3 regions of the Streptomyces sp. NBC_01460 genome follow, and region 2 is predicted to be linked to each of the others. Evidence: predicted binding sites of a transcription regulator. Region 2 holds the regulator's gene; each other region holds the start of a gene.
The links. The regulator HrcA, encoded in region 2, represses chaperone genes, less so after heat shock. The targets are predictions, from matches to a motif close to TTNGCACTCNGNNNNNCNGAGTGCNAA.

Region 1: the regulator HrcA is predicted to act here: its motif matches at 3,496-3,522, upstream of groES (co-chaperone GroES).
Region 3: the regulator HrcA is predicted to act here: its motif matches at 2,442-2,468, upstream of groL (chaperonin GroEL).

What each region holds. Positions count from the first base shown of each region.
Region 1 is NZ_CP109473.1:5,034,601-5,040,162, reverse strand. It holds gene OG488_RS22850 (hypothetical protein) at 1-238, shown strand, start outside; gene OG488_RS22845 (SDR family NAD(P)-dependent oxidoreductase) at 457-1,230, shown strand; gene groL (chaperonin GroEL) at 1,302-2,930, opposite strand; gene groES (co-chaperone GroES) at 3,032-3,340, opposite strand; gene OG488_RS22830 (polysaccharide deacetylase family protein) at 3,631-4,551, opposite strand; gene OG488_RS22825 (THUMP-like domain-containing protein) at 4,675-5,562, shown strand, end outside.
Region 2 is NZ_CP109473.1:2,774,972-2,780,533, forward strand. It holds gene OG488_RS12380 (nitronate monooxygenase) at 1-443, opposite strand, end outside; gene dnaJ (molecular chaperone DnaJ) at 587-1,723, opposite strand; gene hrcA (heat-inducible transcriptional repressor HrcA) at 1,724-2,740, opposite strand; gene OG488_RS12395 (MBL fold metallo-hydrolase) at 2,906-3,628, shown strand; gene OG488_RS12400 (DUF3097 domain-containing protein) at 3,654-4,472, shown strand; gene OG488_RS12405 (ABC transporter substrate-binding protein) at 4,594-5,562, shown strand, end outside.
Region 3 is NZ_CP109473.1:4,682,555-4,688,116, reverse strand. It holds gene OG488_RS21030 (SDR family NAD(P)-dependent oxidoreductase) at 1-519, shown strand, start outside; gene groL (chaperonin GroEL) at 656-2,278, opposite strand; gene OG488_RS21020 (cold-shock protein) at 2,610-2,816, opposite strand; gene OG488_RS21015 (MoaD/ThiS family protein) at 3,267-3,542, opposite strand; gene thrC (threonine synthase) at 3,571-4,869, opposite strand; SAM riboswitch class I at 4,888-5,015, opposite strand; gene OG488_RS21005 (glucosyl-3-phosphoglycerate synthase) at 5,169-5,562, shown strand, end outside.

The DNA of each region.
Region 1 (5,562 bases), 2.3 Mb from region 2:
CCTCGGCGAGGAGGACGAGGAGGACGAGGAGGACACCCTCGCCGCCAGGACCGCGTCCGTCCGACGCGACGACCGACCGTGCCGGACCGCCGGCCGCCCGGCACACGCGGCGGCCGGCTCCGTCGCACCGACCCGGAACTCACCGGAGGCCCATGAACCCCCCGGCTGCCGACGAGCAGTCCCTCCGCGACCTGATCAACTCCGCTCCGCCGCAGCACCTGCGCACCGCCCTGCCTGACGTCCTCGCCGAGACCACCGCCGCACGGAGGCGGGATCACCGGCCGCCCCCTCGTCAGGGTTGTGCGCGAGCGCCGTCGCCGACGCGGAGTTCGACGCCCGCCGTCGGACGGCGCACGACATCGGCCGGGCCGTCCGGACGGCCCTCCGTCAGGACGGCCGTCCCTGAGGGAGAAGCCGGGTCGGCCGCCCGCCCACGCGGGCACTAACGTGCCGCTTATGACGACTGCACTGATTACGGGCGCGACGGCGGGGATCGGGGCCGCCTTCGCACGGCGGCTCGCGGGTGACGGGCACAATCTGGTGCTGGTGGCCCGCGACACGGAGCGGCTGCGGGCCCAGGCCACGGAGCTGCACGACGGGCACGGCATCGAGGCCGAGGTGCTGACGGCCGACCTGTCCACGGACGCCGGGATCGAGGCGGTCGAAGCACGGCTGGCGAACCGCGTGAGCCCCGTCGACCTGCTGGTGAACAACGCCGGCTTCGGCAACAAGGGGCGTTACCTGGACGTCTCGATGGCCGATGAGCTGACGATGCTGAAGGTCCACTGCGAGGCGGTGCTCCGGCTCACCTCGGCGGCGGCGGGCCCGATGCGGGAGCGCGGTCGCGGCGGGGTGGTGAACGTGGCGTCCGTCGCCGCCTTCCTGCCGCGGGGGACGTACGGGGCGTCGAAGGCGTGGGTCGTCCAGTTCACCCAGGGCGCCGCGAAGGACCTGGCGGGTTCGGGGGTGCGGCTGATGGCCCTGTGCCCGGGCTTCGTGCGCACCGAGTTCCACCAGCGGGCCGGGATGGGGACGGGCAACATCCCGGACTGGATGTGGCTCGACGCCGACAAACTGGTGGCCGCGGCCCTGGCGGACCTGGCCCGGGGCAGGTCGGTGTCGATCCCGGACCCGCGCTACAAGGCGATGATGGGCCTGGTGAAGCTGACGCCGCGCGGCCTGCTCGGTGGAGTGACCTCCCGCGCGGGCCGGACGTACGGCCCGAAGTAGCCCCGCGCACGCACCGAGGCCCGGTGCCCCCGCGACGGGGGTACCGGGCCTCGGCGGCGTACGGAGCCGTACTAGTGGGAGTGGCCGTGACCGTGGCCGTGACCGGCGTCGGCCTCTTCCTCGGCCGGCTTCTCGACGACCAGGGTCTCGGTCGTGAGCAGCAGCGACGCGATGGACGCGGCGTTCTCCAGGGCGGAGCGGGTGACCTTGACCGGGTCGATGACGCCGGCCTTCACCAGGTCGCCGTACTCGCCGGTCGCGGCGTTGAAGCCCTGGCCCTTGTCGAGCTCGGCGACCTTCGCGGTGATGACGTAGCCCTCGAGGCCCGCGTTCTCCGCGATCCAGCGGAGCGGCTCGACGGCGGCGCGGCGCACGACCGCGACACCCGTGGCCTCGTCGCCGGTCTTGCCGAGGTTGCCCTCGAGGACCTTGACGGCGTGGACGATGGCGGAGCCACCACCGGAGACGATGCCCTCCTCGACCGCGGCGCGGGTCGCGGAGATGGCGTCCTCGAGACGGTGCTTCTTCTCCTTGAGCTCCACCTCGGTGGCGGCACCGACGCGGATCACGCAGACGCCGCCGGCCAGCTTCGCGAGGCGCTCCTGGAGCTTCTCGCGGTCCCAGTCGGAGTCCGTGGACTCGATCTCGGCCTTGATCTGGTTGACGCGGCCCTTGACGTCGGCGGAGTCGCCGCCGCCGTCGACGATGGTCGTGTCGTCCTTGGAGACCGTGACACGGCGGGCCGTGCCGAGCACGTCCAGACCGGCCTGGTCGAGCTTGAGGCCGACCTCCTCGGCGATGACGGTGGCACCGGTGAGGGTGGCGATGTCGCCGAGCATGGCCTTGCGGCGGTCACCGAAGCCGGGGGCCTTCACCGCGACGGCGTTGAAGGTGCCACGGATCTTGTTGACGACGAGGGTGGAGAGCGCCTCGCCCTCGACGTCCTCGGCGATGATCAGGAGGGGCTTGGAGGCGCCGGCCTGGATGACCTTCTCCAGCAGCGGGAGCAGTTCCTGGATCGAGCCGATCTTGCCCTGGTGGATCAGGATGTACGGGTCGTCGAGGACGGCCTCCATACGCTCCTGGTCGGTCACCATGTACGGGGACAGGTAGCCCTTGTCGAAGGCCATGCCCTCGGTGAACTCGAGGTCCAGACCGAAGGTGTTGGACTCCTCGACGGTGATGACACCGTCCTTGCCGACCTTGTCCATCGCGTCCGCGATGAGCTCGCCGACCTGCGGGTCCTGCGCGGAGAGCGCGGCCACGGCGGCGATGTCGGCCTTGTCCTCGATCGGGCGGGCGGTCGCGAGGAGCTCCTCGGACACGGCCTTCACCGCGGCGTCGATGCCCTTCTTCAGGGCTGCCGGGGACGCGCCCGCGGCGACGTTGCGCAGGCCTTCGCGGACGAGGGCCTGGGCGAGCACGGTGGCGGTGGTGGTGCCGTCACCAGCTACGTCGTTGGTCTTGGTCGCCACCTCCTTCACCAGCTGGGCACCGAGGTTCTCGTACGGGTCGTCGAGCTCGACCTCGCGCGCGATGGTGACGCCGTCGTTGGTGATGGTGGGGGCGCCGAACTTCTTGTCGATGACGACGTTGCGGCCCTTCGGACCGATCGTCACCTTCACCGTGTCGGCAAGCTTGTTGACGCCGCGCTCAAGGGCGCGACGGGCGTCCTCGTCGAACTTCAGAATCTTCGCCATGGGCTGTTTTCTTCCCTCTCAAAACGAACTGCGCCCCTCGCCGCCCGGCTAGGTATTTCGCAGGCGGCCAGGGGCGCAGAACAGAAGCAAACGTGGGTGAATTACTTCTCGACGATCGCGAGGACGTCGCGCGCCGAGAGGACGAGGTACTCCTCGCCGTTGTACTTCACCTCGGTGCCGCCGTACTTGCTGTACAGAACGACATCGCCGGTCTTGACGTCGAGCGGAAGGCGCTCGCCGTTCTCGAAGCGGCCCGGGCCCACGGCCAGGACGACGCCCTCCTGGGGCTTCTCCTTGGCGGTGTCCGGAATGACCAGGCCGGAAGCCGTGGTCTGCTCGGCGTCGAGCGGCTGGACCACAATGCGGTCCTCGAGCGGCTTGATCGCAACCTTGGAGCTGGTGGTCGACACGATCCGGTCTCCCCCTTCGGAGATCTCACGGGGTTTAACAGTCTGTGGGGTGGCGACCAGGTCGATCCGTCGTCGCGGGTGCCGGACCTGCCCTGTCGCACGGTGGTGCTGGCACTCTCCCTCGGGGAGTGCCAGCACTGAGACTATGACCGCGATTAGCACTCGGTCAAGCGGAGTGCCAATTCACCACCCTCGCGTGGCGTCGCGGGAGCGGCCCGCGCCCGGGACGACGGGGGAGACCACCGCGTCGTCCCGGCGGCGGACGGCCGGGTGCGCCCGCCGCCTCCCGGTCAGACGTAGTCCTCCAGCCTGGCCACCGCGTACCCCTTGTCCGTGACCGTCTTCATGACGCGCCGGACCATGTCGGCCATGGAGCCCTCCCAGTCCTCCTCACCCCGGAAGTGGGTGAGGATGATGTCGCCGGGGTGCAGGTCCCTGTCCCACTCGCGCCACTCCATGTGGTCGGGGAACGCCTCGGCCGCCCACAGGGGCACGGCCGTGATGCCGCAGGACTTCGCGACGCGCAGGGTGTCGCCGTTGTAGTTGCCGTACGGCGGCCGGAAGAGGGTGGGCCTCTTCCCGAGGAACCTCTCGATCTTGTCCTGCTCGCCACAGATCTCCCGCCGCTGCTCGGACGCCGAAAGCCCCGGGAGGTAGCGGTGGTTGAGCGTGTGGTTGTTGAGGGTGACCCCCCGGGCCTGCATGTCCTTGAAGTAGCCGTAGTCGTCGCTCACCACGTAGTCGCTGAGGAACGCGCTGTACGGGATCTTCAGCTCCGTCATCATCCGGAGCAGTTCGGGGTCCTTCTCCGCCCCGTCGTCCATCGTCAGGAAGACGATCCGCTCCTTGGTGGGGACCGTGGTGAAGACGGGCGGCAGCGTCTCCCCGCCCTCCACCTCGAACCCCTTGCGGGTGGTGATGCGCGGCTTCACGGCGGGCGGCGCGGGAGCGGCGAGCGGAACCTTCGCCAGGCCCCACTTCTTCGCGACGGCGACACGGGCGGCCAGTTCCCGCTTCAGGCGCTCCGCCCGCGCCCTGGCCCTCGCCTCGGCCGCGGCGGGGCCCGCCTGCGCCGCGGCGGCTCCCGGCCGCCCTGCGGCGGGTCCGTCCCGGCCGGCGGCCCCTTCGTCCGTACCGTCGGCACACCCGGAGGCGGCGGCGCCGATCAGGAGGGCGGCCAGGACCGCGCAGACCGTCCTGTGGCGCTTCATGACAGATTTTTCTTTTTGTCGTACTAGCTGCATGGCGCCGCATCCTGCCACCGGGTCACCGGCGGCCTCCGGCGACACCTCCGGGGGATCCGCCGGGTCCCCCGGCTGGCTCACAATGGACGGGTGAACGCCCTTCCCCCCGCAGACCAGGCCGACCCCGCCGACCCGCTCGCCTCCTTCGCCGCCCTGCGCACCCCCGAGGGCGCGGCGCTCCTGGACGAGCTGCGCGACCACGATCCCGCCCGGGAGCTGGCGACCGCGACCCGGCTGCGCCGCACGCACCCCGCCGCCCTCGTCTCGGCGGCGCTCGGCCAGGCGCGGCTGCGGCAGCGCGCGGTCGCGAAGTTCGGGGCGGCGGACGCGTACCGCATGTTCTTCACCCCGAACGGCGTGGAACAGGCGACCCGCACCTCGGTCGCCTCCTACCGTGCCGGGCGGTTCGCGGAGCTCGGCGTACGGAGCGTGGCCGACCTCTGCTGCGGGATCGGCGGCGACGCGATCGCCCTGGCCCGGGCCGGCATCCGGGTCCTGGCCGTGGACCGGGACCCGCTCACCGCGCGGGTGGCCCGGGCCAACGCCGAGGCGCTCGGCCTCCAGGACCTCGTCGAGGTGCGGTGCGCCGACGTCACCGGGATCGACACCTCCCCGTACGACGCGGTCTTCGTCGACCCGGCCCGGCGCGGCGGACGCGGCCGGATCTTCGACCCCGAGGCCTACTCACCGCCCCTCTCCTGGGCGACGGAGGCCGCGTCGAAGGCCCCCCGCGCGGCGCTGAAGATCGCCCCCGGGGTCCCGCACGAGGCGATCGGACCGCAGGCCGAGGCCGAGTGGATCTCGGACGGCGGCGACGTGAAGGAGGCCGTGCTCTGGTTCGGTGAGGGCTTCACGCCCGGCGCCTACCGGGCCACACTCCTGCCCTCGCGCGCGACGCTCGTCTCCGAGGGCCCGCTCCCCGCCCCGCCGGTCGGCCCCGTCGGCCGGTATCTGTACGAGCCGGACGGCGCCGTCATC
Region 2 (5,562 bases):
GTGAGCGTGCCGGCGGCGGCGAACGCGTCGAGGACCTCACGGGTGGGGCAGCCGAAGGTGAAGGAGACCAGAGGCACGGGGTCCTCCAGCAGGATCGCGACCTTGGCCTCGTAGCCGTCGTCGCCGCCGGCGTCCGTGTCGCCGAGGGGCGTCCCGTACCAGGTGGCCTCGCCGGCGAGCTGGTCGCGGTAGATCTCGACGGCGCCCGGGTCGGCGACCAGCGGCTGCGGCATGAAGAGGTTGACGCCGAACGGCCGGGCGGTCGCCCTCCGGAGCTGCTTCACCTCGTTGTACATGCCGTCCGCCGTCTTGTACCCGGCGGCGAGGAAGCCGATCCCCCCGGCCTCGCCGACGGCCGCGGCGAGCTCCGGGCGGGACGTGCCGCCCGCCATCGGGGCCTGCACGATCGGGTAGCGGCAGAGACCGGTCAGCGCCAAGGACATGACCGCATCGTGCCACGTCCGGCGGATCGTGCCGAATCAGCCCTTTCACACGGCGGACGGGCCGCCGCACGCACCGCACCGCCCGCCGGTACGAGCCGGCGGGCGGTGCGGTGACGGGGTTCGCGGACGGTGCCGCGGGAGGCTCAGCGGCCGTTGAAGGCGTCCTTCAGGCGGGAGAACAGCCCCTGCTGTCCCGGCTGGAACTGACCCGTGGGCCGCTCCTCGCCGCGCAGCTGGGCCAGCTCCCGCAGGAGGCGCTCCTGCTCCGGGTCCATCTTCGTCGGGGTCATGACCTCGACGTGCACGATCAGGTCGCCCCGCCCGCCGCCGCGCAGGTGCGTGATGCCCCGCCCGTGCAGCGGGACCGACTGTCCGGACTGGGTGCCCGGCCTGATGTCGATCTCCTCCAGACCGTCGAGCGTCTCCAGCGGCACCTGGGTGCCGAGCGCCGCGGCGGTCATCGGGATGGTGACCGTGCAGTGGAGATCGTCGCCGCGCCGCTGGAACACGGCGTGCGAGAGCTCGTGGATCTCGACGTACAGGTCGCCGGCGGGGCCGCCGCCGGGGCCGACCTCGCCCTCGCCCGCGAGCTGGATCCGGGTGCCGTTGTCGACACCGGCGGGGATCTTCACGGTGAGGGTGCGCCGCGAGCGGATGCGTCCGTCACCGGCGCACTCGGGGCACGGGGTCGGCACGACCGTGCCGAAGCCCTGGCACTGCGGGCAGGGCCGCGAGGTCATGACCTGGCCGAGGAAGGACCTGGTGACCTGGGAGACCTCGCCACGGCCGCGGCACATGTCACAGGTCTGCGCGGAGGTGCCGGGTGCGGCGCCCTCGCCACTGCAGGTCGTGCAGACGACCGCCGTGTCGACCTGGATGTCCTTGGTCGTGCCGAAGGCCGCCTCGGAGAGGTCGATCTCCAGGCGGATCATCGCGTCCTGGCCGCGCCGGGTGCGCGAACGGGGTCCGCGCTGCGACGCCGTGCCGAAGAACGCGTCCATGATGTCGGAGAAGTTGCCGAAGCCACCCTGTCCGAATCCGCCCGCGCCACCTCCGCCCGAGGCGGACAGCGGGTCGCCGCCGAGGTCGTAGACCTGCTTCTTCTGCGGGTCCGACAGCACCTCGTAAGCGGCGTTGATCTCCTTGAACCGCTCCTGGGTCTTCGGATCCGGGTTGACATCCGGGTGCAGCTCGCGGGCGAGCCTCCGGAATGCCTTCTTGATCTCGTCCTGAGAGGCGTCGCGGCGCACGCCGAGTACGGCGTAGTAGTCCGTGGCCACTTACGACTCCGCCAGGATCTGTCCGACGTAACGTGCCACTGCGCGTACCGCTCCCATCGTTCCGGGGTAGTCCATGCGGGTCGGTCCGACCACGCCGAGTTTGGCGACTGCCTCGTCGCCCGAACCGTAGCCGACCGCGACGACGGACGTGGAGTTGAGGCCCTCGTGGGCGTTCTCGTGCCCGATCCGTACGGTCATGCCCGAATCCGTTGCCTCACCGAGCAGTTTCAGCAGCACGACCTGCTCCTCCAGCGCTTCCAGCACCGGCCGGATCATCACAGGGAAGTCGTGTCCGAAACGGGTGAGGTTGGAGGTGCCGCCGATGATCAGCCGCTCCTCCGTCTCTTCGACCAGGGTCTCGAGAAGGACGGAGAGAACCGTCGACACGGTTCCCCGGTCCTCGCCCTCGAAGGACTCCGGCAGATCCTGCACGAGCCGCGGGACGTCCGCGAACCGTCGTCCGACGACCCGGCTGTTGAGCCGGGCCCGGAGATCGGCCAGTGACGTGTCACCGAACGGTGCAGGGCAGTCGATCATACGCTGTTCGACCCGGCCCGTGTCCGTGATCAGGACGAGCATCAGTCTGGCCGGGGCCAGTGACAGCAGTTCCACGTGCCGCACGGTCGACCGGGTCAGCGAGGGGTACTGCACGACGGCGACCTGCCTGGTCAGCTGCGCCAGCAGCCGGACCGTGCGGCCCACGACGTCGTCGAGGTCGACCGCGCCGTCGAGGAAATTCTGGATGGCCCGGCGCTCCGGCGACGACAGGGGCTTGACGCCCGCGAGCTTGTCGACGAAGAGACGGTAACCCTTGTCCGTCGGAATGCGCCCCGCACTCGTGTGCGGCTGGGCGATGAAGCCCTCGTCCTCCAGCACCGCCATGTCGTTGCGCACGGTCGCCGGGGAGACCCCGAGGCTGTGCCGCTCCGTGAGCGCCTTGGAGCCGACGGGCTCCTCGGTGCCGACATAGTCCTGGACGATGGCGCGCAGCACTTCGAGTCTGCGTTCGCTGAGCACCGCGCACACCTCCAGCTGTGGTCCTTCGGCTTCTGCCTGGCACTCTGTGCGTTCGAGTGCCAGCAATCCCCCCGGTCAGTGTACGGGGGCGAGGTGGTCCCGGGGCAAGGGCGACCGGCCACGCCGTCGCGGGGATGCGCAGGTCGTTGCGGATAGCGTCGCCGTATGGACGTCTGTTGGGAAGAGTTCGGCTGGGAGCGGTTGGGCAACGGTACGGGACGGCGGCGCCTTCCCGTCTGGGACGCCACCGTCGCACTGGTGGCGGGGGCGGACGGCGCGCTGCTCTACGACACGGGTTCGACCCTCCGGGAGGGGGCCGAGCTGCGGACCCAGGCGGAGGCCCTGCTGGGCCGGAGGGTGACGCATATCGCACTGAGCCATCCGCACTTCGATCATGTGCTGGGCACCGCGGCCTTCTCCGGGGCGGCGGTCCACGGGGCGGTCGGTACGGCGGAGCTGCTGGAGCGGGGCGCCGAGGAGCTGCGCGCGGACGCGCTGCGGCACGGGATGAGCGAGGCGGACGCCGCCGCGGCCACGGACACCCTGGTGGCGCCGCGGCACCAGGTGAGCGGCGAGTCGACGCTCGATCTCGGCGGCGGGCTCCAGGTGCTGCTGGCCAACGTGGGCCCCGGACACACCGGCCATGATCTCGCGGTGCTGGTGCCGGGCTCCCCGGTCGTGGTGCTCTGCGGCGATCTGGTCGAGGAGTCCGGCGAACCGCAGGCGGGCCGCGACGCCGTCCCCTCGCACTGGCCGGCCGCTCTGGACCGGCTGCTGGAGCTGGGCGGCGAGGACGCGCTGTACGTGCCCGGCCACGGGGCCGTGGTGGACGCGGCGTTCGTACGGGCGCAGCGCGATCACCTGGCCTCCCGCTTCGGCGTGTCGTGAAAGGGGCCCCGTTTATCGTCGTGCCATGCGCAGCTACCAGCCGGACCTGACTCCGCCGTGGAAGAAGACCGCCCCGGCCCCCGAGGTCCCCGCCGAGCCCGACCTGGTCGTCGAGGAGGCCGTCACCGGCTTCTGCGGGGCGGTGATCCGGTGCGAGAGGACGGCCCAGGGGCCGACGGTCACCCTGGAGGACCGCTTCGGCAAGCACCGGGTCTTCCCGATGGAACCGCGCGGTTTCCTGCTGGAGGGGAAGGTGGTCACGCTCGTGCGTCCGTCGGCGGGCGCGCCGGTCCGCCCCGCGCGGACCGCCTCCGGTTCGGTGGCGGTGCCCGGGGCGCGGGCACGGGTCGCCCGGGCGGGGCGGATCTACGTGGAGGGCCGGCACGACGCCGAGCTCGTCGAGCGGGTCTGGGGTGACGACCTGCGCATCGAGGGCGTGGTGGTGGAGTACCTGGAGGGGATCGACGACCTCCCCGCGATCGTGCGGGAGTTCGCGCCGGGCCCGGACGCCCGGCTGGGCGTGCTGGTCGACCACCTGGTGCCCGGCTCCAAGGAGTCCCGGATCGCCGCTCAGGTCACCGACGGACACGTGCTGGTGGTGGGACATCCGTACATCGACGTCTGGGAGGCCGTGAAACCGTCGTCCGTGGGCATTCCGGGGTGGCCGGTGGTGCCGCGCGGCCAGGACTGGAAGACGGGCGTGTGCCGGGCCCTGGGCTGGCCGGAGAACACCGGCGCGGCCTGGCAGCACATTCTCTCCAGAGTCGGCTCGTACAAGGACCTGGAGCCGCAACTCCTGGGCCGCGTGGAGGAATTGATCGACTTCGTCACCCTTCCTGCCTGATGTACCGGATGGGTTGAGGAGGATCCGGTACCGATCCCCGTGAACACCTGCGCCGCCCGCGCACCATCCGTTATTGAGGGGTGACCGCAGGGCAGGCGGCAGGGAAGGCACGGGGGGCCGGATGACGCGCGAAGTGTGGCGGGACAGTGCGGAGAACGAGGCGGCCTCCGCCGTCTTCCACCTCATGCAGGAGCTGATCGACCAGTACCGCGTCAACCGGCCGGTGATGCCGCTGGTCGTGGCACAGCCGGAGGACGCTTCGGCCGGCCAGGAGATCGACGGCCGGGTCGAGCAGATCGTCCACCAGGTGCACCGGGCGAACCAGCTGCGCCGGGTCCCGGTGAAGCTGGTGGAGGGCCGCGGCGCCACCCCGTACGACGCGGCGCTCTCCATGGTCCGGACGCTCACCGAGCGGCCCTGGGAGACCCGGGGCACCTCGCAGTACAAGCCCTTCGCCTTCCCCCGCTCCCGGCTGCTCGCCGCCATCGAGCAGGCCACGGCCACGGTCGTCGCGCAGCCGGACTGGGGTTCGGCCCGTGAACGCGACGACCGGATCCTCGAACAGCTGGGCAGCCTGCGCTGGCGGGCCAGCCGGTCGGGTCGCACCTGGTGGGACTCCCTGCGCGCCTCGGTCCGGCCGGAGACGTTCCTGGGGGCCGTCTTCATCGCCGTGCTCAGCGTGCTGCTGGGCGAGATCGGCTGGCTCCTCACCGCCGTGGTCGCCGCCGCGGCCCTGCTCGGGCTCGCGGTCGTGCGGCTGGTGACCAGGGCGGCGCCGCCGCTGCTGTGGCTGCGCCCGGCCAGCAGGTGGCTGGCGACGACCTCGTCGCTGGCCGCGTCCAGCACGGCGTATCCGTCGGACGGCTGGTCGCGCTTCTCACCGAGCGGTTCGTGGCGGGTGATCCGGGCGCGGGCCGCCGCCGTCGCCGAGCGGGTCGCCGACGCGGGGGCGGGCGTCGAGCACGCGCGTCAGTTCCATCTGGAGCTGCGGGTCCAGGCGCTGCTGGAGGACCTGCTGGACTGCTACCGGCCGCACGCACTGGACTGGCGGCGGTCCAAGCGCACGGTCCCGCCGGTGGTCTTCCTGCCG
Region 3 (5,562 bases), 1.9 Mb from region 2:
CTGGAGGCGGCTCCGGCGGCCCGGATCATCACCATGGGCAGCTTCGCCGCCCGCTCCGAGCGCCTCGACCTCGACGACCTGCAATCCGTACGCGACTACGACCCCAAGCGCACCTACGGCCGCTCCAAACTCGCCCAGATGGCCTTCGCCCTCGAACTCGACCGCCGGCTGCGCGCCGCGGGCAGCACCTGCATGAGCGTGATCGCCCATCCCGGCGGCGCCCTGGACGCCCTCACCCCGCCCCGGCCCGGCATCCACCAGCGCTCCGGACCCCGACAACTCCTGGCCCTCCCCGCGAGAGCCCTTCTCCAGGGCAAGGACGCCGGCGCCTGGCCCGCCGTCCGGGCCACCCTCGACCCGGACGTCCGAGGCGGCCAGCTGTGGGGCCCCAGCAGGTTCGGCCTCAGCGGCAAGCCCCACCTCGAAACACCCCACCCCCACATGGCCGACCGGCCCACCGGCCAAGCCCTCTGGGCAGCGAGCACCCGACTGACCGGCGTGGCCCCCTTCACCCCCTGACGCTCCACAGCAGCGGTCGTCGATGGCGCGGAGCGGGGCGCCACGGCGCACGACGACGCCGGCCCCCGGGAAGGAATCCCGGGGGCCGGCGTCGTACAGGTACTGCGGGTACTGCCAGGAGCTGCTGATCCGAGGATCAGAAGTCCATGTCACCGCCCGGCATGCCGCCCGGAGCGGCCGCAGAGGCCTTCTCCGGCTTGTCGGCGATGACGGCCTCGGTGGTGAGGAAGAGCGCGGCGATGGACGCGGCGTTCTGCAGGGCGGAGCGCGTGACCTTCGCCGGGTCGATGATGCCCTCGGCGATCATGTCGACGTACTCGCCGGTCGCGGCGTTGAGGCCGTGACCGATCGGCAGGTTGCGCACCTTCTCGACGATGACGCCACCCTCGAGACCACCGTTGACGGCGATCTGCTTGAGCGGGGCCTCCAGCGCGAGCTTCACGGCGTTGGCGCCCGTGGCCTCGTCACCGGTCAGGTCGAGCTTCTCGAAGACGGCCGTGGCCTGGAGCAGAGCCACGCCACCACCGGCGACGATGCCCTCCTCGACGGCGGCCTTGGCGTTGCGCACCGCGTCCTCGATGCGGTGCTTGCGCTCCTTGAGCTCCACCTCGGTGGCGGCGCCGGCCTTGATGACGGCCACGCCGCCGGCCAGCTTCGCGAGACGCTCCTGGAGCTTCTCGCGGTCGTAGTCCGAGTCGGAGTTCTCGATCTCGGCGCGGATCTGCTTGACGCGACCCTGAACCTGGTCGCTGTCACCGCCGCCGTCGACGATCGTCGTCTCGTCCTTGGTGATGACGACCTTGCGGGCGGTGCCGAGCAGGTCCAGGCCGGCGTTCTCCAGCTTGAGACCGACCTCCTCGGAGATGACGGTGCCACCGGTGAGGATGGCGATGTCGCCGAGCATGGCCTTGCGGCGGTCACCGAAGCCCGGAGCCTTGACGGCGACGGACTTGAAGGTGCCACGGATCTTGTTGACGACCAGCGTCGACAGCGCCTCGCCCTCGACGTCCTCCGCGATGATCAGCAGGGGCTTGCCCGACTGCATGACCTTCTCGAGCAGCGGAAGGAGGTCCTTCACGTTGCTGATCTTGGAGTTGACGATGAGGATGTACGGGTCGTCGAACGACGACTCCATGCGCTCCATGTCGGTGGCGAAGTACGCCGAGATGTAGCCCTTGTCGAAGCGCATACCCTCGGTGAGCTCGAGCTCCAGACCGAAGGTCTGGGACTCCTCGACGGTGATGACGCCTTCCTTGCCGACCTTGTCCATCGCCTCGGCGATCTTGGCGCCGATCTCGGTGTCGGCAGCGGAGATGGAGGCCGTCGAAGCGATCTGCTCCTTGGTCTCCACGTCCTTCGCCTGCTCCAGCAGAGCGGCGGAGACGGCCTCGACGGCCTTCTCGATGCCACGCTTGAGAGCCATCGGGTTGGCACCCGCGGCGACGTTGCGCAGGCCCTCGCGGACGAGCGCCTGGGCGAGAACGGTGGCGGTGGTCGTACCGTCGCCGGCGACGTCGTCCGTCTTCTTGGCGACCTCCTTGACCAGCTCCGCACCGATCTTCTCGTACGGGTCCTCGAGCTCGATCTCCTTGGCGATGGAAACACCATCGTTGGTGATCGTGGGCGCGCCCCACTTCTTCTCGAGGACGACGTTACGGCCCTTGGGGCCGAGGGTGACCTTGACGGCGTCGGCGAGCTGGTTCATCCCGCGCTCGAGACCGCGCCGTGCCTCCTCGTCGAACGCGATGATCTTGGCCATGTGAAGTGGTCCTCCCGGACAGGGGTGGATTTCTCCGGACCGAGAGGCGCCCGCGACGGACGGCCAGCGTGCTCAGTGGTTCCTTGCCCCACTGGGCCTGCGGGCCTCACCGGCCCGGTCCAAGTTTCTGTCACTCTCACCTGGAGAGTGCTAACGCCAATGATTAGCACTCGACCCCTGCGAGTGCAAGCGTCGTCCTCGGGATGTGGACAACCACCGGGGGCGAACAGAGGAGCGACAGGGCAGGCCGGGGACGCACGAGAGGCCCGCACCCCGGTGGGGGTACGGACCTCTCGCGCGTGAGTAGTGTCGTTGGCCGACCGCGCCGAGCTCAGCCGACGGCGAGCTTGACCATGTCCGCCTGCGGCCCCTTCTGGCCCTGCGAGATCTCGAATTCAACTCGCTGACCCTCTTCGAGGGTGCGGTACCCGTCCATCTGGATCGCGCTGTAGTGGACGAAAACATCCGCACCACCGTCGACCGCGATGAAGCCGTACCCCTTCTCCGCGTTGAACCACTTGACGGTGCCCTGAGCCATGCCTAACTCCCCTATTACTGGCCCTTGCACGAGCACCGCACTTCGCGGGCCCGGGTCAGAACTCACCCTCCGACAGGAGAGGGTGGCGTGCGCCGGAACGCGTCGACCGCGGCCGAATGTATCTGCCCAACTGCCCTCTGCAACAGGTCAATCGGACGAGAATTCTGGGCGCACGCGAGCGCACGGATAGGCGGAATTCATGGGATTCCAGGGCAAGTCGGGCCTGACAAAGGCCACTTATGCCTCAAGGGGTTCACGTACTTTGGCTACTTCTTGTCGCGGCCAGGCGCATTCTCATATGCGGGCGGCGCGGGTAGCTGCGGGGACTTCCCCAACTGTACCGCGCTCAACCATGCAGAATGCCCCCCTCCGCTTCTCTCGCGGAGGGGGGCATTCTGCTCACTCTGTGGAACCGGGCGGCCGAGCCGGCCCGTATCGCGCCTGCGGCGGTCAGCCTCCGGCGACGGCCGGGATGATGGAGACGCCGGCGCCGTCCGGGGTGGCCGCGTCCAGACCGCCCTCGAAGCGCACGTCGTCGTCGTTGACGTACACGTTGACGAAGCGGCGCAGCTTGCCCTGGTCGTCGAGGACACGGGCGCCGATGCCCGGGTGGTTCTGCTCCAGGGACGCGATGACCTCGGAGAGGATCGCGCCCTCCGCCGAGACCTCGGCCTGACCGTCCGTGTAGGTGCGGAGGATGGTGGGGATACGGACCTTGACGCTCATGTGGGTGCCTTCCTTCGGTCTCGGGTGGTCAGTTGGCGGCGGCGAGGCCCGCGTCGCGGAACGCGTCCAGGCTGGGCCGGATCGTCGCCGACAGGCCGGTCGTGGGGGCGACCGCGTCGAGCGTCTTGAGGCCGTCACCGGTGTTCAGGACCACGGTTGTCAGCGTCGGGTCGAGCAGGCCGGCGTCGATCAGCTTCTTCGTGACGCCGACGGTCACACCGCCCGCGGTCTCCGCGAAGATGCCCTCGGTCCGGGCCAGCAGCTTGATCGCGTCGACGACCTGCTCGTCATTGACGTCCTCCACGGCACCGCCGGTGCGCCGGGCGATGTCCAGGACGTACGGGCCGTCGGCCGGGTTGCCGATCGCCAGGGACTTGGCGATGGTGTTCGGCTTCTGGGGCCGCACGACGTCGTGGCCGGCCTTGAAGGCGGTGGAGACCGGGGAGCAGCCCTCGGCCTGGGCACCGAAGATCTTGTACGGCTTGTCCTCGACGAGGCCGAGCTTGATCAGCTCCTGCAGACCCTTGTCGATCTTCGTGAGCTGCGAGCCGGACGCGATCGGGATGACGAGCTGGTCGGGCAGCTCCCAGCCGAGCTGCTCACAGATCTCGTACGCCAGGGTCTTGGAGCCCTCGCCGTAGTACGGCCGGAGGTTGACGTTGACGAAGCCCCAGCCCTCGCCGAGCGGGTCGCCGATGAGCTCCGAGCAGAAGCGGTTGACGTCGTCGTAATTGCCCTCGATGCCGACCAGCTCGCCGCCGTACACCGCGGCCATGACGACCTTGCCCTGCTCCAGGTCGTGCGGGATGAACACGCAGGAGCGGAAGCCGGCGCGAGCGGCGGCGGCACCCACCGCGCCGGCGAGGTTGCCGGTGGAGGAGCAGGAGAGTGTGGTGAATCCGAAGGCGCGGGCGGCCTCGACGGCGATGGCGACGACACGGTCCTTGAAGGAGTGCGTCGGGTTGCCGGAGTCGTCCTTGACGTACAGGCCGCCGGTCACACCCAGCTCGCGGGCGAGGTTGTCGGCCTTGACCAGCTTCGTGAAGCCGGGGTTGATGTTGGGCTTGTCCGCGACGTCGGAGGGGACCGGCAGCAGCGGCGCGTAGCGCCAGATGTTGTTCGGACCCTCGGCGATTCGCTTCTTCAGCTCTTCGGGGGAGCCGCTCGGCAGGTCGTACGCCACTTCGAGCGGCCCGAAACAGGACGCACAGGCGAAAATGGGTCCGAGCTCGAAACGCTCGCCGCACTCGCGGCAGGAAAGCGCCGCGGCGGGACCGAGGTCCACGGCGGAAGAATTGGTGTTCGCTGCAACTGTCTGCACGGCCATGATGGCGGAGGCCCTTTCTCCTCATCTTCCTTGCGACGTATTTCGCCACAAGACGGAATTGGCACCTTCCCCACCGTGACCTCGCGGTCGGCAGGAGGGTTGCCGGGACTTCAACGGGCCGTTCCCTCAGTCCCTCTGGATGAGCGCTATGGCACCGGACCATGGATCCGGGCGTTTATTCGCGGACCGACCCCGACATGCGAGGGTCATCCGCGTTGTTCAAGACTGTAACCGAAGCACCGGACGGTTGAGATAGACGTCCGAACCGCGAGATGGATCACATACAGGGAGTATCGACCGTGCTGGAAGAGGTGGAACGCTGGCTGACCAGGCGTTCCTGGTCGGCTGCCGACCGCCCGCTGGACCGCCTCACGGCAGCGCGGGCGACGGATCCGCACCGCGCGCGGGTGAGCGTCGTCCTGCCCGCGCTGGACGAGGAGGCGACGGTCGGGGCGATCGTCGCGGAGATCCGGCGCGAGCTGATGGAGAAGGTCCCGCTCGTCGACGAGCTGGTGGTGATCGACTCCGGATCCACCGACGCCACCGCCGAGGAGGCGCGCCGGGCCGGCGCCCGGGTCGTGCACCGCGACGCGATCCTCCCCCGGATCCCCGCCCTGCCGGGCAAGGGCGAGGTCCTGTGGCGCTCGCTGCTGGTGACCAGCGGCGAGATCGTCTGCTTCGTCGACGCGGACC